Regions from separate parts of the Shewanella sp. LC6 genome, predicted to be linked through region 2. Evidence: predicted binding sites of a transcription regulator. Region 2 holds the regulator's gene; each other region holds the start of a gene.
The links. The regulator sigma-54, encoded in region 2, starts transcription at its own class of promoters, with help from an activator protein. The targets are predictions, from matches to a motif close to GTTGGCACGNNNNTNGNNT.
Positions count from the first base shown of each region.

Region 1: flgB (flagellar basal body rod protein FlgB) is a predicted target of sigma-54. The motif match lies at 7,373-7,391, and genes of this name have one in related genera.
Region 3: glnA (glutamate--ammonia ligase) is a predicted target of sigma-54. The motif match lies at 3,286-3,304, and genes of this name have one in related genera.

Region 1 covers NZ_CP043902.1:1,531,405-1,542,275, forward strand. The annotation lists gene FJD32_RS06875 (6-hydroxymethylpterin diphosphokinase MptE-like protein) at 1-889, opposite strand, end outside; tRNA gene FJD32_RS06880 (tRNA-Arg) at 937-1,012, opposite strand; gene FJD32_RS06885 (flagellar assembly protein FlgT) at 1,068-2,234, opposite strand; gene FJD32_RS06890 (FlgO family outer membrane protein) at 2,474-3,106, shown strand; gene FJD32_RS06895 (LPP20 family lipoprotein) at 3,103-3,552, shown strand; gene FJD32_RS06900 (flagellar protein FlgN) at 3,677-4,102, opposite strand; gene flgM (flagellar biosynthesis anti-sigma factor FlgM) at 4,105-4,431, opposite strand; gene flgA (flagellar basal body P-ring formation chaperone FlgA) at 4,506-5,213, opposite strand; gene FJD32_RS06915 (chemotaxis protein CheV) at 5,419-6,339, shown strand; gene FJD32_RS06920 (protein-glutamate O-methyltransferase CheR) at 6,442-7,281, shown strand; gene flgB (flagellar basal body rod protein FlgB) at 7,425-7,829, shown strand; gene flgC (flagellar basal body rod protein FlgC) at 7,832-8,248, shown strand; gene flgD (flagellar hook assembly protein FlgD) at 8,273-9,052, shown strand; gene flgE (flagellar hook protein FlgE) at 9,122-10,483, shown strand; gene flgF (flagellar basal-body rod protein FlgF) at 10,655-10,871, shown strand, end outside.
Region 2 covers NZ_CP043902.1:836,057-846,927, forward strand. The annotation lists gene ptsN (PTS IIA-like nitrogen regulatory protein PtsN) at 1-224, opposite strand, end outside; gene hpf (ribosome hibernation promoting factor) at 227-514, opposite strand; gene FJD32_RS03770 (RNA polymerase factor sigma-54) at 543-2,018, opposite strand; gene lptB (LPS export ABC transporter ATP-binding protein) at 2,125-2,856, opposite strand; gene lptA (lipopolysaccharide transport periplasmic protein LptA) at 2,853-3,404, opposite strand; gene lptC (LPS export ABC transporter periplasmic protein LptC) at 3,391-3,951, opposite strand; gene kdsC (3-deoxy-manno-octulosonate-8-phosphatase KdsC) at 3,948-4,499, opposite strand; gene FJD32_RS03795 (KpsF/GutQ family sugar-phosphate isomerase) at 4,499-5,476, opposite strand; gene mlaF (phospholipid ABC transporter ATP-binding protein MlaF) at 6,046-6,864, shown strand; gene mlaE (lipid asymmetry maintenance ABC transporter permease subunit MlaE) at 6,861-7,646, shown strand; gene mlaD (outer membrane lipid asymmetry maintenance protein MlaD) at 7,701-8,174, shown strand; gene FJD32_RS03815 (ABC transporter substrate-binding protein) at 8,186-8,839, shown strand; gene FJD32_RS03820 (STAS domain-containing protein) at 8,845-9,129, shown strand; gene FJD32_RS03825 (BolA family protein) at 9,146-9,397, shown strand; gene murA (UDP-N-acetylglucosamine 1-carboxyvinyltransferase) at 9,410-10,669, shown strand.
Region 3 covers NZ_CP043902.1:380,871-391,741, reverse strand. The annotation lists gene FJD32_RS01815 (diguanylate cyclase) at 1-520, shown strand, start outside; gene typA (translational GTPase TypA) at 604-2,415, opposite strand; gene glnA (glutamate--ammonia ligase) at 3,389-4,798, shown strand; gene FJD32_RS01800 (YceK/YidQ family lipoprotein) at 5,372-5,629, shown strand; gene FJD32_RS01795 (aminotransferase class V-fold PLP-dependent enzyme) at 5,772-6,893, opposite strand; gene FJD32_RS01790 (monodechloroaminopyrrolnitrin synthase PrnB family protein) at 6,898-8,076, opposite strand; gene FJD32_RS01785 (anaerobic C4-dicarboxylate transporter) at 8,358-9,701, shown strand; gene FJD32_RS01780 (CHAP domain-containing protein) at 9,913-10,578, shown strand; gene FJD32_RS01775 (hypothetical protein) at 10,582-10,871, shown strand, end outside.

The DNA of each region.
Region 1 (10,871 bases), 700 kb from region 2:
TTCCCCTCCATTCTCTAATAATGTCAGGTGATATAGTTGGAAAATACACTAATGAAATATTTTCTGTATCCTCAATAGGCATATGGTCTAGACGAATATTTATATCAATACTAACAACAATATCTGGATAGATGCCATGATTTACTAACCCTTTTAATGAAGTGTCGGCAGCAATCATTAATGGTCTTGTGTTGTCTGGTAACTGTCGCTGTTTTAGCAAAAAATCATAGTGATCTTCTAGTGTTGGGCCTGAGGCTATAACATGACACCGAGGTTTCTTATAATACTGTATAAGCAAGTCTGCACTTGGATCATTTTCAATATTTTTTGAATTACTGTTAAATCGAAACTCAACTTTGTCGTTATTAAGGTGTTGCTGATTAGCATAATTACGATTTAGCTCATATACAATTAAATCTCGAATAATAGCATTTTCATTGCTAACTAAATTGAGTTCTGGTGTGATTGCAATATAAGGAAAACTTAGAGTTTTTCCTGCTTGCTCATACAAGTTCACATTCGGATGACTGAGCCATTCCCTCTGATCGGTGTAACAAAGCAGTAATGCGAATACGGCTAAGTTTAAAATGCAAACTTCGATTTTTTGATATTGCGAATTATCCGTTAATAGACTCGGCACATCTCCCATTCCTACCCCATAAACCGTGACTTGGTGAACATTTGAGGGAAGGGTACTAATAAACAGCTGTGCTTCAGCGATACGGTCATGGCGACTGCTGAGCTGAATGCCATTAACACTGATAGTTTGGTTTTGGCCTTGGACTAAGTGCGCATCAAGATGGTCAATTGATTGGCTTTTTATCGCTGCAGCCACAATTGGCCAGCGTTTAGCGATAATATTCAGATTAGTGGTAAATAGTTCAGTCATTCCGTTTCCTCGGAAGCTTTCGTGTTGATATTACCGACATCACTATCTGGTCTCTCCACAGGGACTCGAACCCCGATCGGCCGCTTAGGAGGCGGCTGCTCTATCCTGTTGAGCTATGAAGAGACGCTGGTGATTATACTGGTTTTATCTTTGATTAAAAGGCTTATGATTTAGTTGCTTAAATCTTAAGCGCGATGTCGTTTATCTGTACATTGTAAGCCGCATTTTGGTCAACGAGGACCGCAGTTGCACTTTCTTCGCTGACTTGTTCGATTTTTACCGTTGCTCGGCTCTTGGTGGCGACGGCACGCATTTCGTTGAGTCTATCGGGCAAGTTTTGTTGTAACACGACCTGGAATTTATCGCCAACTCGAATGCCGTGTTTGCGACCTAAGTTGAGGATAATTCTATCGCCTTGACGGCTGACAACTTGCCCTAACAGTGGTCTGCAATTGAGCGTCTTGTCTATATCTCGGGTTGCTTCTTGCATGATTTGGCTGATATTTCTGCCATAGGATGAACGCCAAAATCGGTCACTATTAGGGGCTATGATGGCCTGTTCTTCAAACTCCCACGGGGCAGAGGTACTGTAGGTTTTGCTCCACACTTCCTCGCCGCTAATGCCGTGAAAGAGGCTGAGTTTAAATTGGAATTGTCTGAGTGGTGCTTCATCCCACCATCCCATAAAGGTTGATTGCACAGGCTCAGTCGATATATCGATGATTTGTGGCAATAAAATATATTGGCTATCGGTGATTTCACTCAACCAACTGGGGAGTCGATAGCCGCGGATATCGACGAGTTCCTGTGCAATATCAAGCCGTTCTTTGGCATGGATATGGCTAAAACCAGTAGATGAGTAGCCATCAATACTATTACTCAGTTTCTCGGAGATGACTTCTTCAAATCCCGATAATTGTCCGTAGCGTAACTGTGCTCGGTCTTTTATTTGCGCTTGGGGAATTAAGATGGCGGCCTTTAATTGGCCTGCCGGGCATTGCTGGGTTGGGTCATCATTGAGATCTAGCCTGAGGGATACATAGATTTTATTGCCTTGAATACGCTCGCTCACCAATTGAATGCTAATCGCCTGGGCATAACGATTAATCGCAAAGCTGTTTTGCGTTAAGTTGCCGTTAGTCGTTTGCTGCTCGCTGGTGATTTGGATACCGGTACTGAGCGTGGCATAACTCACCGCTTGATTGATGGCTTCTTCACGTGCTTGGGCGATGTTGCCATTGGTGATCACCGCTTCTCCACTGGCCTCGACCCATTCGGCGTTTGTCTGTGCAGCAAATAGCAGTAGGCTGCTGATTATGAGCAAGTTCTTTCTTAGTATGTTCATCAATAAGCCCTTAACTAAAATTGCTGGGATGAGTCAGTTTACTGGCAGTACTTTATTGCTCTAAGCAAATTGTATGCCTGATTTATCGTGGTCTAGGGATAAAGTTATCAATGGATTTGTCGATAATCTGAAGAGTTCATTAAGCGCAATATTTTGACTTGGTCTAATATTTGCTTGATTTACGCCAAAGACCGCGACTTCATGTGAGTCGCATTGATTTAGACGATGAGGTTATTCCAATGCTGAAGCGTGCATTTATTCCTCTGGCACTTGTGGTGCTGGTAGGTTGTACGACGAAACCCGTTGTACCGCCCAAACCTAGCCTAGTTGATGGCAATGGTTTGCCGCCGACAGCGGTGATTAATCATTTAGCGCAGCGTATTGTGACTGAGCTAGTCAAGCAAAATGATGCATTGCGTCCTGATCAACCTATTGTTGTAACTACACCAGTATTAGTTGGCGACATGACGAGTACGAATGCGGTTGCGCTGCAATTGCAGCAGGGACTCATGGCATCGTTGCACAGTTTTCAATTTAATGTGGTGGAGTTAAATCTCGCTGATGGACTGCGTGTTACTGGTGAGGGCGATTTTATTTTGACGCGTGACTGGCAAAAATTGTCTACTAATTTGCCTGTTGACCATATTGTGGTATCCACAATGAGCCCGACGACCAATGGCTTAGCCATTAATACTCGAATCGTTACCTTAAGTAACAACCGAGTGGTGTCAGCTTCACAGACCTTTGTGACACAAAAAGAATTAAGCAATTATATGCAGCCCTCTGAGCAAGTGATCTCCCACGATGGGATTTTATATCGTCAGTCGGCTCCCGGTATGAATGAAGTGCGTGTATTAGGAGATGGAAAATGAAACGCTACCTGTTAGTGATTGCGGCGCTTCTACTGACAAGTTGTGCCTCTAGAGACAAGTATGTGCAGTGGGAAGATGTTCCTCCATCTAGCTTCCCTAAACTAACGGCCATTGGTTATGCCCCGTTAGCGACTCAACCAGCGAAAGAGCAATCTCAAAGAATGTTGATGGCGATGCAAGCATCCAAAATTGTGGCTTACCGTGAGCTAGCTGAACAAGTATATGGTCAAAAGATCACCGCTAACAGCAGTGTCAGTGATTGGATGCTAACCGATGATAATGTTAAAGCTTCAGTCACTGGGGTGATCCGCGGCGCAAGAGTAGTTAAAAGTTATCCCGCAGGTGAGCATTATGTTACTGAGTTAGAACTTGATTTTTCTAAGGTATGGCAAATCTATCAGCAGCAGAGTCGGCCACAGAGAATTAAAGAAGTCACTTACTTTTAAGGTGTCATCTCCTATCAACCAGAAGACAAGCATGTCAGATGGTTTGGGTACGGATCATCGATAAACAAAAACCGCGCTTACTATGCGCGGTTTTTGTTAGAAATCCGTTTGTTCTTATAACGCTTTACGCTTTTAGATCATTGCCTAAGCTTGAGATTGTCGAGGTTTTACCTTTATCGTTATACGTCAGCGTGGTGGCATTTCGGCTCGCCTGCAAGGCTTGTGCAAAGCGGTTTAGGCTTGCAAGATTCATCTCGATCAAACTAGCATTTTGCGCGTTGAGATCTTTGCATTCCGCGAGAGCCTCTTTAATCACTGCCATTTTATCGGATAGCTCAACTTGCTCCGTGAGTAAGGCTTTATCGCTGTGACTAGCCAGCAAGTCATCATTTGCTTTAAGGGCTTGTAGACATGTTGATTTTTGCTCAGCAAGCGACAAAAGGAAATCGGCGTTTTGGTCAACCAAAGCGCCTTTTTCCTTAAGAATAATTTGTTTAAGAACAGCCAAATGGGCGTGTTGTTGATCTACCAGTTTAGCTATTTCTGTCATAGTTACTCTTTATTAAGCTCATTTAATTCTGCTTCGAAGCTGGCAATATTCGCAGCCAACTTTTCGGGATCAATTTTATAACGACCTTCGGCAATGGCTTGTTTTATTTCGGCCACCTTCTTTTGGTCGACTTCAGGTAGACTGGCCATTTTGGTTTGAGCTCCTTGTAACTGTTGAGCTTGAGCCGTAATGACAACAGAGTCACCTTTTAGTTGAGTTGATTTAGCCGCTACCTGAGAGGTTTTCTCGCTTTCGCTGCTTTGTTTAGTGCTGTTTGAACGGACTTGTGCGGCCGCTCCGGCGTTAAATTTGCTAATATCAATTGCCATTTTAGGCTCCAGCGTCATGTATACGGATTTCTTAACTGGGGTATCGGCAGCTTATCGAAAAGCTTTAGCTTATTTTACATTCTAACTTCTACTTCGCCAATCGCCGTAATTATGGCATCTAGCTCTTTGTTAGAACTGCTATTTTTGATTCGAATTTGGTCGCCGATATTACCATCTTGCAGCGCCTCTCCCACAGTTTTTAGTACGAAGTTATTTGAACGCACATAAATCGACACTGTGTCATTTTTACAGACAAAGCAAAGGTTGTTCGCAAAAATAGGATAATTTTTCGCGACTCGGCGTTTAACTCTAACGCCTGTAAGCTGATTAGTATCGCTAAATTGCATACCACGCAAACTATTTTGGTCAACATAGCGGATCTCGACCTGTGAAGGACTGATTAATTCACCTGGCGCTAAGGTTTCGGTTGCGACCACAACAGGAAAAAGAATGTCTACTCTAACAGACATAAAAATCTGCCAAGGGTAGGCGAGATCGGGGGTATCACAACTGACTTTTATGGTGTTATTACGGCTAATTTCGCGTTCTGAAGCTAATTCGACCCTTATTGGTGATGTGCACTGTGCTGGCAGCATTCGGTTATCGACCGTTTGTGGATTAATGTCGACTTTCGCATTTGCAGGTACAGCAATCTTTTCATTAATAAGGGCTTTAGCTAATTCGGATATCGCCGATACGCTAGGTATCACGGGTTCAGCCTTAGCTGCCGTGGATAGAAAAAGTGCGAAAATACTCAAAAAATAGACTAAATTTACTTTCATAATGAAGAGACTAGCTTGTAACGCCAGAATACACCTATACTTTTATCAAGCGTGAAACTGTTCAATGCTTCTTTCTTAGATTTTTGGTGTCAGAAGTTTGACTTAGTTTCAACTATGTTTATCGATAACAAGACGTAAGCAATTAATATGCCTATACTCAAACGAGTTTTAGGGCCGTACATAAACAGAACAACAAGGCAGAGTTATGTCGAGTATTCTTGATTCAGTCAACAAACGAACCCAACTCGTAGGTCAAAACCGGCTAGAACTATTGCTATTTAAGTTAAATGGTCGTCAACGGTTTGGGATAAACGTATTTAAAGTGAAAGAGGTTTTGCAATGCCCGCCATTAACGACATTGCCTAAACTCAATCCTTACGTCAAAGGAGTTGCCCATATTCGCGGTACAACTATTTCTGTTATCGATCTGAGTGCGGCAACGGGGGGGCGTCCGTTAGCGAGCACTGAAAATTGCTTTATCATCATTTCGGAATATAACCGTAGTGTGCAGGGGTTCTTGGTTAGTTCTGTTGAACGTATTATCAACATGAACTGGGAAGCCATTATGCCGCCACCGCAAGGTGCTGGGCGTTATTCCTATTTAACCGCGGTTACCGAGATTGAAGGTGAATTGGTTGAAATCTTGGATGTTGAAAAGATTTTAGATGAAATCTCACCTGTCAAAACGGCCATTAGTGAAGAGGTTAATGAGCAACTTACTCTCGATAGAAGTCAGCATTACCATATTATGGTGATTGATGATTCTGCGGTGGCACGCAAGCAAATTATTCGGTCGTTAGAGTCGTTAAATTTACAAATTGACACGGCAAAAGATGGTCGTGAGGCACTTGATAAGCTCAAGGCCATTGCAAGTGAAATGAATAACGTTGCCGATGAAATTCCACTCATTATCTCCGATATTGAGATGCCCGAAATGGATGGTTATACCTTAACGGCTGAGATCCGTGATGATCCTAAGCTTAAAAATATCAAGGTGGTACTGCACACCTCATTAAGCGGTGTCTTTAACCAAGCCATGGTACAAAAGGTTGGTGCCAATGACTTTATCGCAAAATTTAACCCTGACGAATTAGCTGCGGCAGTGAACAAGCATTTAAGTTTGTAGTGAGAGTGTGGGTTAGTGCCTAGTTGAGCTTTACGCTATAATCTAGCCCTTATTACATGATTGTTGTGCACTTATTTTGGTGCTTGCTATAGGATCTAGGACGTGAATGTGCCTGATAAATCACTCGCTGAAGCAGAATATAATCAATTTAGGTTGTTCTTAGAACAACATAGCGGCATCGTGCTAGGTGAAAATAAACAATACCTCGTACGTAGTCGTCTCGCGCCATTGATGGGCAAATATAACCTTCCTTCGTTATCCGATGTGGTAAAGCATTCGATGAAACCCACGGAACGAGCTTTACGAGCTGAAGTTATTGATGCCATGACCACTAATGAAACCTTATGGTTTCGTGACCGTTATCCATTTGAATTGCTTAATAATGTGCTATTACCAGAATACAGTAAGTTAGGTAGACCTTTAAAAATATGGTCTGCAGCTTGCTCGTCGGGTCAAGAGCCATATTCTTTAGCGATGACCATATTAGAGTACCAGCAAAAAAAACCTGGGGCGCTGCCTGGTGGTGCCTCGATTCAGGCAACGGATCTTTCGCCTTCTATGTTGGAGCGTTGTAAAAATGCTGAGTATGATAGTTTAGCGTTAGCACGTGGATTGTCTGAAGAACGTAAGCGGCAGTTTTTTGATGCTTTGCCTTCTGGCAACATGCGCATAAAAGATAACGTTAAACGTCTCGTCAATTTCCGAGCTCATAACTTGCTCGAGAGTTACACTTTGTTGGGTAAGTTTGACATTATTTTTTGCCGAAATGTGTTGATCTATTTTGCCCCTGAGGCAAAAGCAAAAATTTTGCGGCAATTTGCTGCCGCGTTAAATCCCAAAGGTATCCTCTTTTTAGGCGCATCCGAATCCATTGCTGGCCTTACTGATGAATTTGATATGGTTCGTTGTAACCCTGGCATTTATTACCAAAAGAAAACTTAAGGATTTGATTTTAATTGATAATTACCGGCATAGTTCGGTAATTTTTTTATCTGCTATATCCCTCACAAACTTTATTACCTCCCATAAAAGTATTGGCACATGAATTGCTTTGTTCCCGTGAGTGACACGATGGAGGCAATTTTATGGCGATTAATTTTGATAAGGCACTGGGTGTTCACCAATTCACGTTGGGGATCCGTGCTGAGCGGGCTGAAGTGATTTCAAGCAATATCGCAAATGCTGATACGCCACATTATAAAGCCCGTGACGTCGATTTTTCTGCCGCCTTAAATGTTGCTAAAACCCAGCAACAACAGCGTAATAGCTTAGAGATGACCGCTGATGAGCAGCATTTTGGGCTAGCGCAGCTAACCGGGCAGTACGTTAAATTTCGAGTGCCGAATCAACCCGATACTGGGGATGGCAATACTGTCGACGTTCAACAAGAGCAATCAGCATTTATGCAAAATGCTCTCGAATATCAAATGTCTCTGGGGTTTTTAGACAGTAAATTTAGCGGTATGAAAAAAGCGCTGAGAGGGGATTAATCATGAGTTTATTTAATATCTTCGATGTTGCGGGGTCTGGCATGTCAGCCCAGTCTCTGCGGCTAAATACTACCGCGAGTAACATTGCTAACGCAGATTCAGTCTCCAGCAGTGTAGATAAAACTTACCGTTCTCGTCATCCTATTTTCGAAGCAGAAATGGCCAAGGCGCAAAGTCAGCAACAAGCTTCCCAAGGTGTCACGGTGAAAGGCATAGTCGAGAGTGATAAGCCCCTATTAAAAGAGTATTCGCCGGATCATCCGATGGCGGATGCTGATGGCTTTATTTACAAACCAAATGTCAATGTCATGGAAGAAATGGCTGACATGATTTCAGCTTCTCGCTCATATCAGATGAATGTTCAAGTGGCTGAGGCGGCAAAATCTATGCTGCAACAAACACTTGGGATGGGTAAATAATATGCGTTATTTAGGAGGTACGTTGTGAGCCTCATTAACCAACTGAGTCAAACCTCATCGCAGCTGACTCAAACAAACACTCAATCGAATACGGTATCAACCAATACCACGAAAACCTCGACTAGCTCGACAGGTAACCCATTTTTGGATGGATTACGTTTGCCGAATAGTTCTGCTGTTCCAGAGGCTAAGAGTCAGCAGCTCACTCAAGAGGATTTTTTCTCATTACTCAGCCAGCAGTTATCGATGCAGGATCCCTTCAAGCCCGTTGATAACGACCAGATGATTGCACAAATGGCATCTTTTTCTACAGTCGATGGCATTTCTAAGTTAAATGATCAAATCGTTAATTTAAACAGTGTGATGACATCAAGCCAAGCTTTGCAAGCATCGGGATTAGTTGGGCGAAAAGTGCTGTTACCGACAGATACGGGTTATATCTCTGCAGAAAGCCCAGGCTTAAATGGTGTGATCAGTACTTCAGAGAAAATTCCCGTCATTAATGTTCGAATCGAAGATGATAAAGGGCAAGTCGTTAGAACATTTACTGTTGATGGTAGTAAGGGTGGTAACACTGATGTCAAGTGGGATGGTTTGAATGATAAAGGAGAACCCGTTGCTGCAGGTAATTACTCGATTAAAGCATCGGGTTTGGTGAATGATAAATCACAAGCGTTAGCTGTATCGACCTATGCGCATGTGACCAGTGTTTCTTTAGGTACTGCAGCGACTGGCGCCATTTTAAATCTCAAGGGTGGAATGGCCTTTAAACTGTCGGATGTACTTGCGATTAGTGAAGTTTAATCGTTATCAAGATTGTAAATGGACATCACACTTGTCCATCATTGAATTGAGCAAATGTAGAGGTGAATTATGTCGTTTAACATTGCATTGAGTGGCATTTCTGCTGCGCAGAAAGATTTGAATACTACTGCGAACAATATCGCGAATGCTAACACCATTGGCTTTAAAGAGTCGCGTGCTGAATTTGCGGATGTTTACGCTAATTCAATTTTCTCAAACTCAAAAACCGCTGTGGGTGGCGGTGTGGCTACGAGCCAAGTGGCGCAGCAATTCCACCAAGGTAGTTTGCAACTGACGAATAACTCGTTAGATTTAGCGATTAAAGGCGGTGGCTTTTTTGTAACTGCGTCCGAGATAGGTACCTTGGATCATCAGTTTACTCGGGCAGGTGCTTTCAAAGTCGACAAAAATAATTATATGGTTGACTCAGCAGGGAATTTTTTGCAGACCTTTCCAGTAGATAAAGATGGTAACTCTACCTCTGTCAGTTTAACGACAGCTAAGCCAGTACAAATTCCTGATACTGCAGGTAGCCCTGTTCAAACTGAAAACGTGACTTTGCAGATGAATTTAAATGCAAAAGAAGGTTCACTCGATCCTGCTGCTTTTGATCCCTTAGACTCCAAAACCTATAACAGTGTGACATCCATGACGATTTATGACTCTCTGGGTGAGCCACATATCATGACGACCTATTTCGTCAAGCCAAATAATGGCTCATATAATGGTGAAAACAACTGGGTTGCATACTATGCCATTGATGGTAAACAAGTTGATATTTCTGGCCCTGCTGGTACATATCAGACTGACACCAATGGTGATGGCACTCCCGATGCCTCTGGCACAGCTCAAACGGCTGGCGGCTGGAAGGGATCGGTTCTGAAGTTTAATTCTGTCGATGTGTATACTGGGAGTGATCCGGCAGTCGTTGCCACCGAAGCGCTAGGGGTTGGCGGCGCTGGTGTGTTAGGCCCTGGTGCTGATGGCACTCAAGCCGTGACTATTAAATTTAATGCACCAACCCAATATTCAGCTCCTTTTGCCGCCACTGAATTGTCACAGGACGGTACCACAGTAGGGCGTTTAACCAATGTCGAAATTGGTGAAGATGGTTTGATCACTGCCAGTTATTCCAATGGTTCAACAGTGCCATTAGCCCGCGTTGCTTTAGTTCGCTTTGCAAACGAGCAAGGTTTGACACAAGTGGGTAATACCTCGTGGAAAGCCAGTTTATCGTCAGGTCCTGCGCTGGCTGGTGAGCCTAACAGTGGTACGTTTGGTAGTCTCAGTTCTTCAGCGTTAGAGCAATCTAACATTGACTTGACGACTGAGCTGGTGGATTTGATTTCGGCACAACGTAACTTCCAAGCCAACTCACGTACGCTGGAAGTGAATAACACTCTGCAACAAACTGTTCTGCAAATTCGTTAAGTTAATCTTGCCTCTGCTAAGTGTTGCCGCAAGCGGCAACACTTAGCCTCTTTCTGTTGTGCATTCATTCGTTTATTAAAATCTCCTAATTTATCAGTTAACTAGCTGCTTATTTTATTGGCATGATGCTTGCTTTGCTATTGTCAGGTTGAAACTTTGACGGAGCAGTCTGTGGACAAATTCCTTTATATCTCCATGAGCGGCGCTAAGCAAAATATGAATGAGTTGGCGTTGCGTGCCAACAACTTAGCCAACGCAAATACCGATGGATTTAAGTCGGATATGGCGCAAGCCAGATCGATGCAAGCCTTTGGTGAAGGATTGCCGACAAGGGTCTTTGCCATGGTTGAAACCCCCTCCGCCAATTTTCGTTCGGGCCCGATTAAAT
Region 2 (10,871 bases):
GGTTGTGTTATATCGGTTAATCGACCATGTGGAATGGCGATACCGTTACCTATACCTGTGCTACCCATCTTTTCGCGCGCCACGAGGCTTTCGAAGATCTCTTGAGATGAGAGGGTGGGGTACTGGGCAGCGGCTAAGTCGCTGATGAGTTCCAGTACCTTTTTCTTACTGCCCGGAGTGGCGCAGGTTGTGCACTCCGGCCGCAGTATGGTACGAAGTTCCATTGCTAGTGTTTTGTTAACTTCTCTTTGTGTTTAATAACCTGACGATCAAGTTTATCAATCAGGACGTCTATGGCAGCATACATATCTGCATGCTCTGAAGTCGCGAAGACTTCACCACCGGTGAGGTTGATTCTCGCTTCGGCAATCTGTTGCATTTTCTCAACATTGAGCACAACGTGCACATTATTGATCTGTTCGAAATGACGTTCAAGTTTTGAAAACTTTTCCTCAACATATGCCCGTAACGATTCAGTAATCTCGATATGGTGTCCACTTAGGTTTATTTGCATAGAAACGTCCTCCGATACTCACAATAGGCTATAAACTTTTACGCTGATTGGAAGGGGGAATAAGCATCGCTTCTCGGTACTTCGCAATGGTTCTGCGCGCAACGTTAATTCCCTGTTCTGCCAGAAGTTGAGCCATCTTGCTGTCGCTTAATGGTTTTTTCTGGTTTTCCGCTGCAACCAGTTTCTTAATGAAAGCTCTGATTGCTGTGGATGAGCACTCACCGCCATCATCCGTCCCGACGTGGCTTGAGAAGAAATATTTTAGTTCAAAAAGTCCTTTTGGGGTATGCATGTATTTTTGAGTCGTCACCCGTGAAATGGTGGACTCATGCATTTCTACCGCTTCGGCGATATCGTTAAGGACCATAGGTTTCATGGCTTCTTCGCCATATTCGAAGAAACCCTGTTGGTATTGCACTATGCAGTTTGCCACCTTGAGCAGTGTTTCGTTGCGGCTTTCAAGGCTTTTGATAAACCATTTAGCCTCTTGCAGATGGCCACGAATAAATTGGCTATCAGCTTGATTTTTTGAACTTCGGGCCATTGCTGCATATTGCTGATTTACGTTGATTTTTGGCATGCAGTCAGGGTTTAATTCGACCACCCAACGGCCGTTTTTCTTCGACACCGATACATCGGGGATCACATATTCTTCATCGACAGGGGTGATGAGTAAACCGGGGCGAGGATTTAAGGTTTGGATCAGCGCAATACTGTCCCTTAACTCGTCCTCTTTCAGTTTGGTCTTACGCATTAACAGCCTAAAGTCGCGAGCGGCGATCAGATCTAAATGATCTTTGATCAACATGCGGGCGTTTTCGAGGTGTGGAGTATCCGGCGAGAAGTGGGAGAGTTGAATAAGCAGACATTCGCTTAAATCCCTTGCCGCGACACCAACGGGGTCGAAGTGTTGAATACGCTTGAGCACGGCTTCAACTTCGTCGAGTTCAATCTCGGGATTGCCCATGGCTTCGAGGATATCTTCAGTGCTTTGAGTGAGATAACCTTGATCGTCGATGGCATCAATAATCGCGGTGGCAATGGCTAAATCGGTTTCAGAGAAGGGCGTGAGGTTTTTTTGCCATTCTAAATGTTCGTACAACCCCTCGCTAGTTTCCCCTTGGAAGGGCATGTCATCTTCACGGCTAGCGCCAGAACCTGAGTTTGGCGATGCGGTAAAGACTTCATCCCAAGTGGTATCCATGGGTAACTCTTCGGGCAGAGATTCTTTGGTCAGCGACTCGGCAATGTCCACGGTGGAATTATCTTGTTCCTGTGGTTGGGCTGTCGTTTCGCTAAAGTCGGTATCGGCGATATCTTGCTTACGTTCGCTAGGCGCGTCAAATTGCTCCTCTTCCAGCTCGAGAAGAGGATTAGAGTCTAAGGCTTGCTGGATTTCTTGTTGCAGTTCCAATGACGACAGTTGCAGCAGGCGAATGGCCTGCTGAAGTTGTGGCGTCATGGTTAACTGTTGACCCAGTTTGAGCTGGAGTGACGCTTTCATGTTACCGCTGATCCCTAGGTTATTATTGTGAGTTTAGGTCGCTTGATATCATATGGATGGAGCCTAGCGCTCTCAAATTCAAGGCTTATTAGCTTTGTTTTAGTAACTATAGCCTGAATTGTTCACCTAAGTACACAGCCCTAACTTGCTGATTGTCTAAGATCTCTGCGGGTGTGCCCTCGGCAATAAGATTACCGTGACTCACAATGTAAGCATGTTCACAGACGTCTAAGGTCTCGCGCACATTGTGGTCAGTGATCAGTACACCAAGGCCTCGGCTCTTAAGCTGCTCGATAATTTTCTTGATATCGATAACGGAGATCGGATCAACGCCCGCAAAGGGCTCATCAAGCAGAATAAACTTGGGGTTGGCCGCTAAGGCGCGGGCAATTTCGACGCGGCGACGTTCACCGCCCGATAAGGACATGCCTTGGCTGTCACGAATATGGGTGATATGGAACTCTTCTAGCAGTTGCTCTAGTGCTTCTTCGCGCTGGTCACTATTGAGCTCTTTACGGGTTTGCAGTACCGCCATGATGTTGTCGTGTACGGTTAATTTACGAAAGATACTCGCTTCCTGTGGTAGGTAACCAATACCTTTGCGGGCACGCAGATGCATAGGATCGGCGGTTAAATCATCATCGTCGATAAAGATATGGCCTTTATCGCTTTTAACTAAGCCCACGACCATGTAAAAGGTGGTGGTTTTACCCGCACCGTTAGGGCCGAGTAGACCGACGACTTGACCCGTTTTTACTGTCAGGCTGACATCTTTGACAACCTGGCGGCTTTTATAACTCTTGGCGAGATTCTGTGCTTTTAAGGTGATTTGGGTCATTTAGAATCCTGTTTTTTCACAGGTTTATCTGTTGGTGTATTTTTGAGTTCTTCCTGATAATTATCAGGTTGAATAATGGTAATTACGCGATCATCACCATTGCCGCTACTTTCGGCGATCAGTTTTTGCTGAATAATATCGTAACGAATTAAATTGCCTGTAACTTGACTACCCGCTTGGTCTAGGGTCGCTGTACCAGTTAGGGTCAACGTCCGAGTGGCCATTTCATAGCGAATCTCTTTGGCGCTAGCAGATGCAGGGCGGCCATCATCAAGGATTTGGCTGTAGGTTGCTGGATTTCCTGTAGCCAGTAAGACTTTACTATTTTCGCCTTCGACAGAAAATGCACGGAGTTGATCCGCATGGATTTTAATTGAGCCTTGAACAACTTCAACGGGACCGAAGAAAATGATCTGATTGTTTTTAATGTCCGCAGTTTGACTGACGGCTTTAATTTTCACTTCTTGCTGTAAGTCACCGATCTTGGCGAAGGCATTCATGCTTATCATTAGCATTAGGCTGGCAAGTAATATGTTATTTTGCTTCATAGGTTCCTACTACCTGACTGGTCAATTGCACTTCCTGCGCGTTAAGGTCGGCATAAAGGCCTTGCCCTTGAATATTAAAATCTTTCCCTGTGACGTAAATGATGCGGTCAGAGGTCATTATCATTGTGTTGAGATCGAGTTCTAAAAAACTGGTGGACAAGGTTTGTATCGGTTCACCAGGGCTGATGGCATCGATAATAACATTATTTTCTAATACAACCTTGCCAGTATCTTTGTTGAGTCGACCTTGATCGGCTCTGATCTGCCATTTTGCTTTACCTTGGTCGGGATACACAAGATAGACAGGCTGAATAAAGTCGGTTTGGTTTTTAAGCTCATAGTGTTCCATGTGCTTTGCCGTGACGCGACTATTGACTTGTCCTTGCTCGTTAAACTCGATGCTGCGCAGATCTTCGATAATGTAGTCGGGTCTGTTTGTATCGTTCAGGCTGCTATCGGTATCGCCACCGCGTTTTTGTTGGACCTGCCAATACAGCACTAGTGCAGTACCAAAAAAAGCAATAATGGCGAGGGTCACACGACTCATATGCTCATCCCATGGGCTGAGGTAAATTTGTTTTGACTCAGAAGTAACAGATCTGTCAGCTCTCTGAGCGCACCATGACCACCATTTAACTGGGTCACAAAATGGGCGTGTTGGCGCACATAGGGATGTCCATCGGCGACACAGACGGCAAGACCGACGACATTCATCACTGGCAGGTCGACAATATCATCACCGATATAGGCAACTTCTTCTGGTGTGACATTGTAGAGCGACAGCAGTTCTTCATAGGGGACAAATTTATTATCCACACCTTGATAAATATGGGTTACACCGAGGGCCGTCATGCGGTTTTCAACAATTTTAGACTGGCGGCCTGTTATCACGGCCAGATTAAAGCCACTGGTCAATAAAGAGCGCACTCCATAACCATCGCGGGTATGGAAGGCTTTGAGCTCCTCACCCGAGTTGCTTAAATAAATGCGGCCGTCAGAAAATACCCCATCCACATCGCAGATCAGCAGTTTAATTTTTTGCGCTCTTTGCCACACATCATCGCTGATCGGGCCGTAAAATCCTTGCTGTGGCATTAAATGACTCCCGCTTTAACCATATCGAGCATATTGAGCGCACCGACAGGATGATTGTCTTTATCTATCACTATCAGGCCGTTGATATTTTTTGAGTCCATCACTTGCAGCGCCTGTGCTGCCAAGACGTTTTCAGTAATTGTGACACAGTTTCGCGTCATCACATCGGCGATAGGCGTGGTGCGTAGGTTGACTTGGGCATCGATAACGCGGCGTAGGTCGCCGTCGGTAAAAATACCCACGAGTTTGTTTTGTTCATCGATCACCGCCGTCATGCCTAGGCCCTTCTTGGAGATTTCATACAGGGCATCGGTAATACAGATATCGTGTTTGACGAGTGGCAAGTCATCGCCGCTATGCATGACATTACTGACTTTTAACAGTAGCTTACGCCCTAGGGCACCGCCTGGGTGAGACATGGCAAAGTCTTCCCGAGTAAAGCCTTTGGCTTGCAGCAGCGCAATGGCCATCGCATCACCCATCACTAAGGTTGCGGTGGTGCTCGAGGTTGGCGCAAGCCCGAGCGGACAGGCTTCTTCAGGCACTTCAATACATAAATGAATTTTGGCCAAACGTGCCATCGTGGACTCCGGTTTGCCAGTCATAGCAATCACGGGAATGGCTTTACGTTGGATAACAGGCATCAGTGCGAGGATTTCGCTCGATTCACCCGAGTTCGAAATGGCGAGGATAATATCATTATCAGAGAGTACGCCTAAGTCGCCATGGCTGGCTTCGCCAGGATGCACAAAGAAGGCTGGGGTGCCAGTGCTGGCGAGGGTAGCAGAGATTTTATTACCAATATGGCCAGATTTCCCCATCCCCATCACGATGACTTTGCCGGTGCAGTTGAGGATTAACTCGCAGGCTTGGGCGAATTCAACGGAATCGACATATTGATAAAGATTGTCGAGGGCCGATTTTTCAATATCGATGACTTTACAGCCCCACTGGCGCAATTGTGATTGGTCTACCATGTCTATCTCTCTTCTTGCATTGTCTTTGTCGCCCCGTCTGGGATTGGAATAGCACAATTTGGTACGCGATAAAGATGATAAAATTAACGGCTTGTTACTTTGAGTCGCATGCTATTGTTTAAGCTCTGCGCCTAGGCATTAGGGCAGAATATATCGTTTAGCCATTGAATGCCTTGAGCAATATCATCGTCTTTGGTATTTCCCTTTTGCCACCCGCAGTGAGTAAGGTAACTATGATGGCCAGTTTGATGCTTAATTGCAGAACTCAATAGCGTTTTTAAGTTAAGTTGTACTCACATTATCTTTGTATCAATTAGCTTATGTCTTGACCGTTTACAAAACCATTTTGCTAATTTATCAACACTGCTGAAAACATTAAGTAACACTTTAGCTTCACAGAGCGAAAACTTAGGGCGCATTCTCGCTGGAAATGAGGCAAATTGAAAGTATCGCAGGACGATAGTGTCGATTCTGTTGTAGGTTAAAGCGCAATTACGTACAATTTGCGGCTCTTCGATTGGTCTGGGCAGGAAGCGTAGGCCACCTCTTTTCAAATATCGGAATCAAGCATGACTCAAGAACAAACGCCGTTGGTTGAGATCCGTCATTTGGGCTTTCGCCGTGGCCAGCGTGTCATATATGAAGATATTAGCCTGTCTATCCCTAGGGGCAAAGTCACCGCCATTATGGGACCGAGTGGTATAGGTAAGACCACCTTGCTCAAGCTTATCGGCGGCCAATTAACGCCCGATAGCGGCCAAGTGTTGTTCGATGGACAGGATGTGCATGCGGCGAGCCGTAGCGAATTATTCGAACTGCGCAAGCGCATGAGTATGTTGTTTCAAAGTGGCGCATTATTCACCGATATTAACGTATTCGATAACGTTGCCTTTGCGCTACGTGAACATTCAGGCCTGCCCGAAGAGATTATTCGGACTATCGTGCTGATGAAACTTGAGGCCGTTGGTCTACGGGGCGCCGCGCAAATGATGCCCAGCGAGTTATCCGGTGGGATGCAGCGCCGCGCCGCGCTTGCTCGGGCGATCGCCCTTGAGCCAGAAATGGTCATGTACGATGAACCCTTTGCCGGACAAGACCCTATTTCTATGGGCGTGCTGGTTAAGCTTATCCGCGAACTTTCCGATGCTCTTAATTTAACCTCGGTTGTGGTGTCCCACGATGTGGATGAAGTGCTCGGGATTGCAGATTATGTGTATGTGGTTGCAGATAAAAAAGTTATTGCCCATGGCACGCCTGAGGAGTTAAAGCATGCGGATAATCCGCAGCTCAAGCAGTTTATTCAAGGTGCGCCAGATGGCCCTGTGCCGTTCCATTATCCGGCAAAGGATTACCAGCAAGAATTATTGGCAAAAGGAGTTGGCAAGTGAAGTTATTAGATAGTATTGCCGACCTTGGCCGCAGCGCTATCGAGTTAGTGCTCGGTTTTGGCCGTGCAGGCCTGATGCTGTGGGGCGCGATTGTTCGTTGGCCTCGGGTGCGTAAAGGTTTTCCATTATTAGTGCGCCAAATCTATGTGGTCGGCGTACAATCTATGGTCATTATTGTGGTCTCCGGCCTGTTTATCGGCATGGTATTGGCGCTGCAGGGCTACAACATCTTAGTCGGGTTTGGTACGGAGGAGAGTTTAGGCCCGATGGTGGCCTTAAGTTTACTGCGTGAACTTGGCCCCGTGGTTACAGCCTTGTTATTTGCTGGCCGCGCAGGTTCGGCACTCACCGCCGAAATCGGTCTGATGAAGAGTACCGAGCAGTTATCCAGCTTAGAGATGATGGCGATTGACCCACTGCGGCAAATCATTGCGCCACGCTTTTGGGCGGGTGTAATAAGCATGCCGTTGTTGGCGCTGATGTTTACTGCGGTAGGTATTTATGGCGGCCATTTAGTGGGCGTGGAATGGAAGGGGATCGATGGTGGTGCCTTCTGGTCGATTCTGCAAGCCTCGGTAGAATGGCGCCAAGACATAGTGAACTGCCTGATTAAGAGCGGTGTTTTTGCCGTGGTGGTGACTTGGATTGCGCTATATCGTGGTTATCAAGTGATCCCTAATCCAGAGGGGATCAGCCGTGCAACTACTTCAACTGTGGTGCAATCGAGCCTCGCCGTATTGGCATTGGACTTTTTACTAACAGCCCTGATGTTTGGCCGCTAACGGATTGCAGCGCCAAGGATACAGATCGACGGATTAACAGAGTGGTAACTGAGCATGTTGACACGAAAAATTGAATTATTAGTGGGTGTGTTTCTTTTAACGGGCTTAGCGGCCTTTTTAGTGTTGGTGTTTAAAGTCGCCAATATTGAAGTGCAGACCAGCGACAGTAGCTATACCCTCACCGCCAACTTCACCAATATCGGTGGCTTGAAGGTTCGCTCTCCGGTCAAGGTTGGCGGCGTCGTGGTTGGCCGCGTGAGTAAGATTGATTTAGATCCAGTCAAACTGGTGGCTGTGGTGACGATTGTGATGGACAAGCGTTTCGATAAATTTCCTGAAACCAGTAGCTTAGCTATTTTAACTTCAGGTTTGCTCGGTGAGCAGTTCCTCGGATTAACACCGGGCTTTGTCGATGATGACGTGAGTATGCTTAAGGATGGCGACAAGATTGACGATACTCGCTCAGCATTAGTGTTAGAAGATCTGATTGGTCAGTTCTTATATAGTATGGGTTCAAAGGATAAATAGGGGTTACCGCTATGTTTAAACGCTTATCGCGCTTATTACTGCCGTTAGTATGGATGTTTACCGCAACGACCGCACTGGCGGATGACGCTCAGGTTAACACTATGGATCCTTATGCCATGGTGAAATCTGTTGCCAACAAAACCTTCGATCGGTTCCACAAAGACAAGGCGTTGATTGACGCCGATGCGGATCATCTCAAGGTGATTGTGCGTGAAGAATTAATGCCTTACATCGACTATAAATACGCCTCTTACAAAGTGTTAGGTCAGTATTTAAAAGAGTCGACTGAAGATCAGCGCAATCGTTTCGTCGATGCTTTTGAAGGCTACTTAGTTTCAACCTATGCCCAAGCTTTTACCGAATACACTAACCAAAAAGTGGAGTTTTCGCCTGGTAGTGATTTCAGCAATGAGAAGATTGTCGATGTAAACGTACAGATTATCGAAGCGGGTCGTCCGCCGATTAAGCTGTTGTTTAAAGTTCGTCGCCTCAAGGATGACTCTTGGAAGGCGTTTGACCTAGTCGCTGAAGGCGTGAGTTTGCTGTCCTCTAAGCAATCTGAAATCTCGAACCTTATCCGCCAACAGGGGATTGATTCAGTGATTAAGATGCTGGAAGAGCGCACCAAAGACAAAGTGACTAAAAAGCCTAAAGCAGGGAAGTAAGCGCCGTGGTTGAATTTGTGCAACAGGGTAACATTTGCCACCTAAAAGGGCGTTTATCACAGGAGCAAGTGGTCGAGCTATGGCCGCAAAGGCAAAGCCTGTTAAGCCAAGATACCCAAATGTTGTCGCTCACTGAGTTGGAGTACAGCGACAGTGCTGGTGTGGCATTTTTGCTGGCGTTAGTGCGCCAGCATGGCACGCCACTGAAGCTGTGCTCGGCATCGGAGCAGTTAAAAAAATTAATCGATTTATATGATTTACAATCCTTCTTCAGCGAAGAAGCGAATTGAAAAGGTACCGAATTTCATGGAATGCAGCTTAATAGAACAGATTTTACGTGACGCGTTAGCACTCGATGAAGTGCACGCCAGCTCCGATGGCAGCCACTACAAAGTGATTGCCGTGGGTGAATGTTTTGACGGTATGAGCCGCGTAAAACAACAACAAGCCATTTATGCACCCCTGATGAGCTATATCGCCAGCGGTGAGTTACATGCATTAACGATTAAAACTTTCACGCCGACTCAATGGAAACGCGAGAAAATTTTCAACAGCTAGTAGTGAGGAAAAGTGGATAAATTAGCGATTCAAGCAAGCCCTCCGCTTGCTGGTGATGTGATTATTTCCGGTGCCAAAAACGCTGCGCTGCCGATTCTAATGGCAGGCGTGTTAGCCGAAACTGATTTTATTGTGTCGAATGTCCCCAATTTGCGCGATGTGAGCACCAGCTGTAAATTGCTGCGCTGCCTAGGCGCCGATGTGGATGAATTAGGCAATGGTCAAATCCGTATTTCGACCAAGAATCTTAATGAGTTCTGCGCACCTTACGATCTCGTTAAGACCATGCGTGCCTCGATTCTGATCCTTGGCCCGTTATTAGCCCGTTATGGCACCGCAGACGTGTCATTACCCGGTGGCTGCGCCATTGGTGCTCGTCCAGTAAACCTTCACTTACATGGCCTCGAAATGATGGGCGCTAAGATTGAAGTGAAAGAAGGTTATATAAAGGCCCGTGTCGATGGTCGCTTAAAGGGCGCCCATATTTTTATGGACATGGTGAGCGTAGGCGCGACCGAAAACCTATTGATGGCCGCGGCACTTGCCGATGGCGAAACCGTGATTGAAAACGCGGCCCGTGAACCAGAAGTGATCGACTTAGCTAACTGTTTGATTGCTATGGGCGCGAAGATCACCGGTGTCGGCAGTGCCACACTGCGTATTCAAGGCGTTGAACGTCTACAGGGCTGTGAATATCGTGTGATGCCGGATCGTATTGAAACCGGTTCATTCCTTGTTGCCGCCGCTGTGACCCGTGGTCGTATCCGTTGCTTAAAGGCAGACCCTGCTTCGTTAGAGTCTGTTATCGCGAAACTCGAAGATGCGGGTGCCAAGATCACTACAGGTGAAGATTGGATTGAGCTCGATATGGAAGGCAAGCGTCCAAAAGCGGTAAATATCAAGACGGCACCATATCCTGGTTTCCCAACCGATATGCAGGCGCAGTTCTGCGTGCTCAACGTATTAGCCCAGGGCACGGCGACCATTACCGAAACCATCTTCGAAAACCGCTTTATGCACGTGCCAGAACTTATCCGTATGGGCGCGACCATGGAGCTTGAAGGCAATACCTGTATTATCCAAGGCATTGAGTCTTTGAGTGGGGCGCAGGTAATGGCGACCGATTTACGTGCGTCGGCAAGCTTGGTGATTGCAGGCTTAGTTGCCGATGGTAAAACCATCGTCGATCGCATCTATCACTTAGACCGCGGCTATGAGCATATCGAGCAGAAGTTCCAAGGATTGGGCGCGCATGTAGAGCGTGTGCAATAACATTTGCGTAGGACTAGCTCCTAATAAAAAACCAGCCAAGTGCTGGTTTTTTATTGAGCGCAATTTATTTAGGTAAAAAGGAAAGAGACATCTAAATCCGTCATTCCGCAGCTAATTCCAGAATTTAAATAGTGTGATCTGGCGATCAGCTTTTCATAAAAACTACGACACCATCTTGACCGCGATCGACAGTTTTGATCTA
Region 3 (10,871 bases), 460 kb from region 2:
AAAACTCAGCAATACCGATGGGTTAACCAATATTGGCAACCGTAGATTGTTTGATCAAATGCTGCAAAAGGAATGGAGTCGTGGGCAACGCAACAACACGCCACTCTCGCTTATCATGCTCGATATTGACCACTTTAAATTATTTAATGATTTTTATGGCCATCTCGCAGGAGATGACTGTCTCAAGATGCTGGCGAACAGCTTATCTCAATCAGGTCGTCGGGCAGGTGAATTGGTTGCACGCTATGGCGGCGAAGAATTTGTTATTTTACTCCCCAATACGGATCACCAAAGCGCACTCGACACCGCCAAGCACGTACATCAACTTATTCAATCGCTTGCTATACCCCATATTAAAACAGACATAGGAATTGTCACGGTCAGCGTGGGGGTCGCGTGTTTACTCCCCTCAGATAAACATAATGCCTTAGAATTAGTCCACCAAGCAGATACCGCCCTTTACTTGGCGAAGTCCGCAGGTCGTAACTGCATACGCTCAGTACATGAACCTGAAATATAGCCATTAAAAAGCCCCGCTAAGTTGCCTTAGCAGGGCTTTATTCACTGTATGGCAGTCACTTTACGTGCCCACCACAACCACCATTAACCGCGGCTAGCGCGCTTACGGTCGTTTTCAGTTAAGTGTTTCTTACGAACACGGATGCTCTTAGGTGTTACTTCAACTAATTCGTCATCATCAATAAACTCAAGCGCTTGCTCAAGAGTTAAGGTGATTGGCGTAGTCAGTACTTGAGCTTCGTCAGTACCAGAAGCACGCATGTTAGTCAGCTGCTTACCTTTCAAACAGTTAACTGTCAGGTCGTTAGAACGTGAGTGAATACCCACAACTTGACCTTCGTAAACTTCGGCTGCGTGGCCAATAAACAGACGACCGCGGTCCTGCAGACCGAACAGTGCGAATGTCAGCGCCTTACCCGTAGCGTTAGAGATCAATACGCCGTTAGCACGTTGACCGATATCGCCACCTTTGTGCGGACCGTAGTGATCGAATGAGTGGTAAATCAGACCAGTACCAGAAGTTGCAGTTAAGAACTCAGTTTGGAAACCAATTAAGCCACGGCTTGGGATGATAAAGTCAACGCGCACGCGGCCTTTACCGTCAAGCTGCATGTCTTTCATCTCAGCCTTACGGATACCCAGCTTCTCGATGACTGTACCTTGATGCTCTTCTTCAACGTCAACGGTCAGGGTTTCGTATGGTTCACACAGTTCGCCATCGATGGTTTTTAAGATAACTTCTGGGCGAGAAACCGCTAATTCGTAACCTTCACGACGCATGTTTTCGATCAGGATAGATAAGTGTAATTCACCACGGCCAGATACCGCGAAACGGTCTGGGCTATCGGTTTCTTCAACACGCAGTGCCACGTTGTGCACTAATTCCTGTTGCAGACGCTCAAGAATGTTACGTGATGTCACGTATTTACCTTCTTTACCTGCGAAAGGTGAAGTGTTGACTTGGAACGTCATGGTCAGCGTTGGTTCGTCAACTGATAGTGGTGGTAGTGCTTCAACATTACCAGCGGCACACACAGTGTCAGAAATCTTCAGCTCGCCTAAACCAGTAATCGCAACGATGTCGCCCGCGTTTGCAACGTCAACTTCGGTACGCTCTAAGCCCATGTAACCTAATACTTGGCCCATTTTACCGTTGCGTACTTTACCGTCAGCACCAATTACGCTCACTTGTTGGTTAGCTTTGATGCTACCACGCTTGATGCGACCAACACCGATTACACCTACGTAAGAGTTGTAATCAAGCTGAGAAATTTGCATCTGGAACGGACCTTCAGCATCTGCTGCAGGTGGAGATACTTTTTCAATGATCGTCTGGAACAGTGGCGTCATATCTTCACTGACGACATCCGGATCTAAAGTTGCAAAACCGTTTAATGCAGAAGCATAAACGATTGGGAAATCTAATTGCTCGTCGGTCGCACCTAAGTTGTCGAACAGGTCGAATACTTGGTCGATAACCCAATCAGGGCGAGCACCAGGACGGTCAATTTTGTTGATAACAACGATTGGCTTTAAGCCTTGGGCGAACGCTTTCTTGGTTACGAAGCGAGTCTGTGGCATTGGACCGTCAACGGCGTCAACCAGCAGTAATACTGAGTCAACCATAGACAGAACGCGCTCAACCTCACCACCGAAGTCGGCGTGGCCTGGGGTGTCTACGATGTTGATGCGGTAGTCGTTCCACTTGATGGCAGTGTTCTTTGCCAGAATCGTGATTCCACGCTCCTTTTCAAGATCGTTGGAGTCCATCACCCGCTCAGTAGCTTCTCCCCGGGTCTCAAGGGTTCCTGATTGCGACAGCAGCTTGTCAACCAGGGTCGTTTTGCCATGGTCAACGTGCGCAATAATGGCGATGTTACGTAAATTCTCTAGCACAGATAAACCTCTTACCATCAAACAAAATTAGGGATATTACAATATTCGTTACAGCAATCTACGTTGAGTCGCCATAAAAAAGCGTGACATTCTACTCCAGAGCGGCCATATCGCACAGGATTATTTTTGAACACTTATAAAACTATTTTTTGGGGCCTATGCTAACGAATCCGTTATGGCGATAAGGCAAATAACCCAAATGCACCGTTAACGCGCAGACAATTGCCACGTTATCTCGAACTCAATACGACTAACCAGCTGAAATTACTATTTTTCACTGGAATGTCATTGCAGACTATGCGCTCAAGGCCGCCATAAGTATAGCGAATAACCCCAATTCGGCAGCCCCGTTTTTTCGTCCAAACACATCAGTATGCCAAACCGCTACCTAAGTATTTTCCCTATAGCCTAAATAAATGGCTTTAGACGCAGTTTCAATAAACTCTATTCCCACCTAAGAACAACAAGACTAATCAATTGATTTTTAATGATAAGCAATGAAAACAAGCCAAAATCATTATCAGAAAAACAGCTTAGCATCTCACTGTTTTGTGACATTATGGCGAGCACTGAAAACAGTGAGCTTACGCGGTTATCTAGACTTATTTATATGCTAAATTCATTCTGTTTTGCTGAGCCTAATGGATAGTAACAGGCTAACAGCGAGTATGCTGCTCAGCTTGAATATGGATATGAATTAACCAAGCAAGCCGATGCTCATCGTCACTGCACTAAAATGGGGGCGAATGGCGCGCACCAAAATGGATGAATGCACCAAAATACCACATCAAAACGCACCAATAAGGTGCAACACAGAGTTAAAGATAGTGCGATAAAACACATATTCATTAATTATCAACAAGTTAAATTGTTGGCATAGATATCGCTTTATAGCTAGTAAGTTTTGCTCAAGCACAACTTGAGTTAAAAGATTATAGAAGGGACATCCCTTTACCCTACCGGAGACTTGAGAATGTCAGTTGAATCAGTTTTAAAGCAACTTGAAGAATTAGAAGTTAAGTTTGTTGATTTACGTTTTACCGACACCAAAGGTAAAGAGCAGCACGTATCTATCCCAGCTCATCAGGTAGACGCTGACTTCTTCGAAGACGGTAAAATGTTTGACGGCTCGTCAATCGCTGGCTGGAAAGGCATTAACGAATCAGACATGGTACTGATGCCAGACCCAACTACGTTCGTACTGGATCCATTCACCGAAGAAACCACTGCACTGATCCGCTGTGACATTCTCGAGCCAGGCACAATGACTGGTTATGACCGCGACCCACGTTCTATCGCGAAAAAAGCGGAAGAATACTTACGCTCTACCGGTATCGCTGACACTGTATTAGTTGGACCAGAACCAGAATTCTTCCTGTTCGACGACGTCCGTTTCGGTACTGACATGTCTGGTTGTTTCGTGAAAATCGACGCTAAAGAAGCGGCTTGGAACTCTGGCACTAGCTACGAAGGTGGCAACACTGGTCACCGTCCATTCGTGAAAGGCGGTTACTTCCCAGTAGCACCAGTTGACTCATCACAAGACTTACGTAGCGCGATGTGTTTAGTGCTCGAAGAAATGGGTCAAGTGGTTGAAGCTCACCACCACGAAGTGGCGACTGCGGGTCAAAACGAAATCGCAACTCGCTTCAACACCCTGACTAAGAAAGCGGACGAAATCCAAATTCTGAAGTACGTAGTACACAACATGGCTCACGCCTACGGTAAGACTGCGACTTTCATGCCTAAGCCAATCGTTGGCGACAACGGTAGCGGTATGCACGTTCACCAATCTCTGGCGAAAGATGGCGTAAACCTGTTCGCAGGCGACAAATATGCTGGTTTAAGTGAAACTGCACTGTACTACATCGGTGGTATCATCAAGCACGCTCGCGCACTGAACGCTTTCACTAACCCAAGCACTAACTCTTACAAGCGTTTAGTACCACACTTCGAAGCGCCAGTGATGTTAGCCTACTCTGCCCGTAACCGCTCTGCTTCAATCCGTATTCCAGTGGTACCAAGCCCTAAAGGTCGTCGTATCGAAACTCGCTTCCCAGATCCACATGCAAACCCATACTTAGGTTTCGCAGCACTGCTGATGGCGGGTATCGACGGTATCCAAAACAAGATCCATCCAGGCGAAGCGATGGATAAAGACTTGTACGATCTGCCAGCGGAAGAAGCGGCTGAAATCCCACAAGTAGCGACTTCATTAGAAAACGCCCTTGAAAACCTGCAAGCTGACCACGAGTTCTTAACTCGCGGCGGTGTATTTAGCGAAGATTTCATCCAGTCTTACATTGCACTGAAATCTGCAGAAGCTGAGCGTGTAAGCCGTACAACTCACCCATTAGAGTTTGAAATGTACTACAGCCTGTAATGGCTAGATGCATGCAATTACTCACTGTATAAATGCATGCATAAAGTATCAAAGCCCCAACAGTTTTGCTGATGGGGCTTTTTGTTTCTTGAAGGTATACGCTTCTTTCATGCTGGTGCAATGACCAACACTTTTCTCTAAATGGCGACATAGCCAACCACTTATTTATCATCAAAAGAAAGCATACCAGCAGACACCACTGCAATAACAACAATAGGGACAGATGTCGTTTAAGACTGAGCTAAACGCGATATAAAACTAACTTATAGGCAGAGGCGTTAACTACTGCGACACTAAAGTTGGGAGTCTCTTTACTGTTGTCTCATTACTGCTGCTGAATAATTGACACATATATTCATGTGGTTAGAATGCCGACTTGCTAAAACTGAATATATCGGTGTCGAACAAAACCAGTTCGGGTTCCATAAGACTAACGCCCAAAGTTAATCAAGCGAGTCGCTCATACCGAAACAATGCGGTTTTTCACATATAAACAATGGAGTGGTTATGCGTTGGTTGACTTGCTTGGTCGTGTGCTGTTCTCTCACGGGATGTGCAACAATAACATCGAGGATGGGAGAAAATTCAACTTGGGGGCATTCTTTCTCCAGTGTTCAAACTGCTGTTGATAATGGCGAGGAGTGTGCGATAGTTTCTGCGTTATCCGCCCCGCCACTGCTACTGTTTACTATCCCTCTGACACTGGTCGATATGGGTAGCTCGCTGATCGTCGATACCGTGATGCTGCCCGTCGATTTGGCTATCACGCCCAGTAATCCCAAGCTCCGAACCCCGCGTTCTATGTTCTGCCACTATAACTACAGCATTTGAGCATATTCGCCCCAATAAATGACCTCAGCCTCAGGGCATGGGTTAATGACATCGGCATTAGGGGGCGCCTTGATGCCCCAGAGCCATGCTCCCTGTTCGAGGCTATTACGCCATGTCGGCTGAGTAAGCTATGCTCAATCCGTTAACGATGGGCTTTTATTACCTCCAGTAACCTTAGGATATCGGCCTCATCGTTATAAATATGTGGCGATACGCGTATCCCTAAACTGCGGGCATCGACACTGATATTCGCCTCAGCCAATGCCGCCATGATCGGCGCTTGCCGCTCGCCAAATTGCAAAATCAGCGTACCGCTACGCTTATCGATTGCCCTCGGCGAGACGAGCTCATTGTCCAATGCCTGTACCACTGGAGCCATCAGTTGCAAGTTATGCTCACGCATTGCCTGTGAGCCAATATTGGCAAAATATTGAATACTATGGGCGGCAATAGCGTAGGGGGCGATAGAAGGCGTGCCGCCCCAAAACCGCAACGCTGTTGGATGATAGCGAAAATCATGAATATCAAACTCAAAGGGATTTTCATGGCTAAACCAACCCACATCCTGTGGCTGACATTCGGGCAAAATAGCCGGATTGACCCACAGATACGCAGCGCCGGGGCCGGAGCATAACCATTTCACACTCGAACCAATCATAAAATCTGGCTGTAGCTTGGCTAAATCCAGCGGCAAAATCCCAGCCGATTGCGCCACATCCACTAGGCTCAAGCAGCCACGCTCACGGGCAAGGGGGATAATCTGCGCGAGGGGGGCCTGTTGTCCCGTGTTAGAATAGGCATGGCTGACAAAGACTAAATCAACATCGTCGCTGATATGTGCGTCCCACACATTGGGGTCGGTAACATCTAAGCCCTTGGGAATAAAGCGCAGTTCACAACTTGCGGGCAATGCCTTTTTAAGGGCGAATCCCATGCTAGGAAAATCAATCTCGCTCATCAGCACCACGGCGCCATCGCGATTTAATCTATCCAGTGACATCACCAACTTGGTCAATGCGCTCGATAGATTCACCTGCGGGCAAAATTCCTGCGGCTGACCATTAAAAAGGCTTGCCAGCGCCGCGGTAAAGTTATCGATGACACCTAACCATTGACCCCAAGGCTCGCGGCCAGACTCCTGCCAAGGTGCAAAAAACGCCTGCTTAAACGCCTGCTCGGTCGATTTGAGTGGCCGCCCCACGGAATGGTTAAGCAGATATCCAGGGCCTGCGAGGCAAAAGTCCTGTTTTACATTTAGCAGCATGGCCTTACCTCAAACTGTCTTTGAGTTTTTTCAAATCATAATAACGGGTGCGAATATCGTCACGTAATACGGCCGCGCGTCTATCCCTTAAACGCTCAAGGGAGGCGAGTAACACAGGCAATGGTGGACCACTGGCGGTCACTTTGGCTAAATGTTGTTGTTCCATGCTGACCGAAGGCTCAGCAATATACTTAGTCACTAATTCATTGTGATGTTGAATCGCAGTTTGCCCATGTAATTCACAGACTTCGATAAACAGCTTGAGATTTTCTTGATACCAGTCCTGATGCACACAGCCCTTGGCCTGCAAAAAGTCATCCATCAAATTAGGGCGGCGCATGCATTCCCGCAAGATTTGCTGATCCTCCGGCATCATGTATAAAAACTTATCCACCAGCATTTGCGAATAAGATGCTTCGTTGGCAAAACATAAACCTAGGGTTAAATCGATAACGTTAATCCCAGCAAAGTCGCCCGCATTGGCGCCACGATACACCACAGAACCAACCCGATAGGGTTTGTAATATGGGCGGACACAGTAGAAGAAACGGTCCGTATCTAAACGATTGAATAACTGCGTATTCGAATCAATCACATCCTGCAATGCCTGCTTAGCGACGCGCAGTAAATCGTGACTAATTGGATGAGAAATCCCCAAAGGCTGGATTTTTAATAGCGCATCAGCTGCACGTTTATAGGCCAAAATGCCTTTAGTGTTGTAATCCACAAACAGTTTTTCATCGGGCAGATCGGTAAAGCGTTTGTAGATACCATTATGGGCGCGGTTATGGGTGGTTAAATGGGCGGTAGCAAAGCGCGGCGTGACTCCAATTGAGGCGCCGATATGCATCGCCAGCGCTGACGCTTCAAGAAGTGGCGAGGTGGTCTCCCGTGTTGGCTCAGTAATTTCATGGCGGCGGCAGGCGGCCATATACAGGCCAACATTGCCTAGCAAATCAAAAGCACTATCAAAGCCTTCGTCGGTATTGCCCTCATCGAGCAAAGCCTTAATCAGCCCTCGCCCTTCGCTTTCTAGAGTTTGCTTAAGCTCGGTACCGATATCTTGCACATTAGCACGGTCGATCTGCTGGTAATAAAGCTGTTCAAGCTGCGAGTTGAGTTCTACAAAGCGGCTGCGGATCCACTCATCGAAGGCTTCGGTATTATAGGTGGCAGGTTTCACTTGGACATCCTTGGCGATTGTTATGGTTATTTTTACCGGAGCAAGTACTAGGGCATGTTTCACTTGGCTACAGGCGCCATTAGCGCTTCCGAGTTAACAAGGATGCAACTTCTGGCGACACGTTTCTAGCGCTAGCTCAAATTTATGAAAAATCTAATGCCACTTTTTATTTACACCTTGCGCCAGCGCAAGTTATCAAAGTCAATCGCCTCGCAAAATAACGCCAAATACAGCTAGTCCTAATACAAATAGCGCGGCAGGTTCCGCAGGGGTAAATCAAAATGATTTTAATGGAATTTATTGTCGTACTCGGCTGCTTGCTACTGGGCACCCGCTATGGTGGTATGGGGCTCGGGTTGATAAGTGGTATAGGTTTATTTTTACTGACGTTTGTCTTTGGTCTCGCCCCCGGACAGCCACCAGTGCAAGTGATGTTAACCATTCTTGCGGTTATCGGTTGTGCCGCCGTGTTGCAAACCGCAGGCGGCTTAGATGTGATGATGCAGTTTGCCGAACGTTTACTGCGCCGCCATCCACAGTACATCACCATTCTGGCACCGTTAACTACATGGACGCTCACCTTTTTGTGCGGTACAGGCCATGTGGTTTACACCATGTTCCCGATTATCTCTGACATTGCCCTGAAGAAGAACATTCGCCCAGAACGCCCCATGGCGGTGGCCTCGGTCGCCTCACAAATGGCGATTTGCGCCTCCCCTGTATCAGTCGCCGTCGTTTCTATGGTATCGATTTTGGCGGCACAGTACGGTGTTGGCCATGCCTACAGCATGCTGGACATTTTAATGGTGTCGGTGCCAGCCTCCCTTTGCGGTGTGTTAGTGGCGGCACTGTGGAGCCTACGTCGCGGCAAAGATTTAGATAAAGACGAAGAGTTTCAAGAGCGAATTCAAGATCCTGTGCAAAGAGCCTTTATCTACGACAAGGGCGAAACGCTACTGAATCAAACCTTCCCCAAAGAAGCGTATTGGGCAACAGGGATCTTCTTTGCCGCTATCGCCGCAGTGGTGTTACTTGGCTCCTTTAGCGAGCTGCGTCCAGTGTTTGAAGAGAAAGGCAAGCTCGCGCCACTGTCGATGAACTTAGTGATCCAAATGATGATGTTGATTGCAGGCGCCTTTATTTTGATGAGCTGCAAAGTCAAGCCGGCTGAAATTGCCAATGGTCCGGTTTTTAAAGCGGGTATGGTGGCGATATTCTCGGTATTTGGCGTGGCGTGGATGAGCGATACTTACTTTATCAGCCATATGGATGTACTGAAGGAAAACCTCTCCCACGTAGTGCAAAACCAGCCTTGGACCTATGCCCTAGTGCTGTTTTTAATCTCCAAACTGGTCAATAGCCAAGCGGCCGCGCTCACGGCGATTGCACCGATGGGATTAGCTTTAGGTGTCGATCCTAAGCTATTAATTGCTTTTTTACCCGCCAGTTATGGCTACTTTGTGCTGCCCACTTATCCAAGCGATTTGGCCTGCATCGGTTTCGATCGCTCAGGTACCACTAAAATTGGTAAGTTCATCATTAATCACAGCTTTATTATCCCAGGACTGATTGGTGTTAGTACCGCATCAACCGTGGGTTATCTGTTGGCAACTGCGCTACTGTAAAGTTAGTTTGCGTTAATAAGCACATATAATCAGGCCGATAGCACATTAACGCTATCGGCCTGACGAATTAAAGATGTGCAAGCGCTCAGTACGAAAGTATTAAGCTCCCGCCACACTCCCTTATCAGCTAGACGTCTTTAGCAACAGCAGCATACAATCCCGCCTTATATCATGCTGAATCAATTTATCTTTTGAGAATGTCGTACTAAAGATGATTAAAGGTTTTCGCTTATGGATGCTGATTGTGGGCCTAGGGCTTAGCGTAAGTTTTCTCGGCTATCAGTTGCTTACACGCTATCACTTCAACACTGATCACCAAGTGGGTGACATTATCGACTCCCTCAATGGAATCGAGATTTACTATAACGGTGGCGTTAACACTAATGAGGGACGCAACCTCTCCCTCGACGGCTATAACCTCGGCATAAAATATCAATGCGTAGAATTTGTTAAGCGCTACTTTTACCAACGATATCAACACAAAATGCCTGACAGTTTTGGGCACGCCCGGGACTTCTTCGATAATCTGCTCACTGATGGCAGTTGGAACGAAAAACGTGCACTGCGCCAATTTACCAATGGCAGCCAAAGCAAACCTATGGCTGATGATTTGCTGGTCTTTGCCCCATGGATGTTTAATCCCTATGGCCATGTCGCCATTATCGCGGCCGTCACGGACAATAGTATCGAAATTGCCCAGCAAAACCCCGGTCCATTTGCCCCATCAAGGGAATATTTTCCCTTAGAACAACGGGCTGGACTCTGGTATATAAACGCACCACGCGCCAAAGGATGGTTACGTTGGGAGGCAATAAGCCCTAAGGTGATAACAGAAACGGGCGGCTTTATCGACCCTGCGATGGCCATTAAGGAATAAGCTATGGGGATTTTTAACTGGGTAAAACAGCTATTTGCCATAAAAGCGACAACTCGCTCGCAGGCAACGGATCTTCAAGCACTCTTTGGTGGCGAGGCAACTGCGAGTCTCACTGTGCCTCGCCACCAAGCTTATCCCTTAGTCACGCCAACAACTGAGACTGAATTATCCGCCTATCAACTCCATTGCTTGCTGAATGATCAAGATAAACAGCGACTCGACACTTTACTTTGCCAGGCGGGATTCGAGCAAATTGTAGGTTCTGATGCGCCATTTAATGGCGTACTGCATCA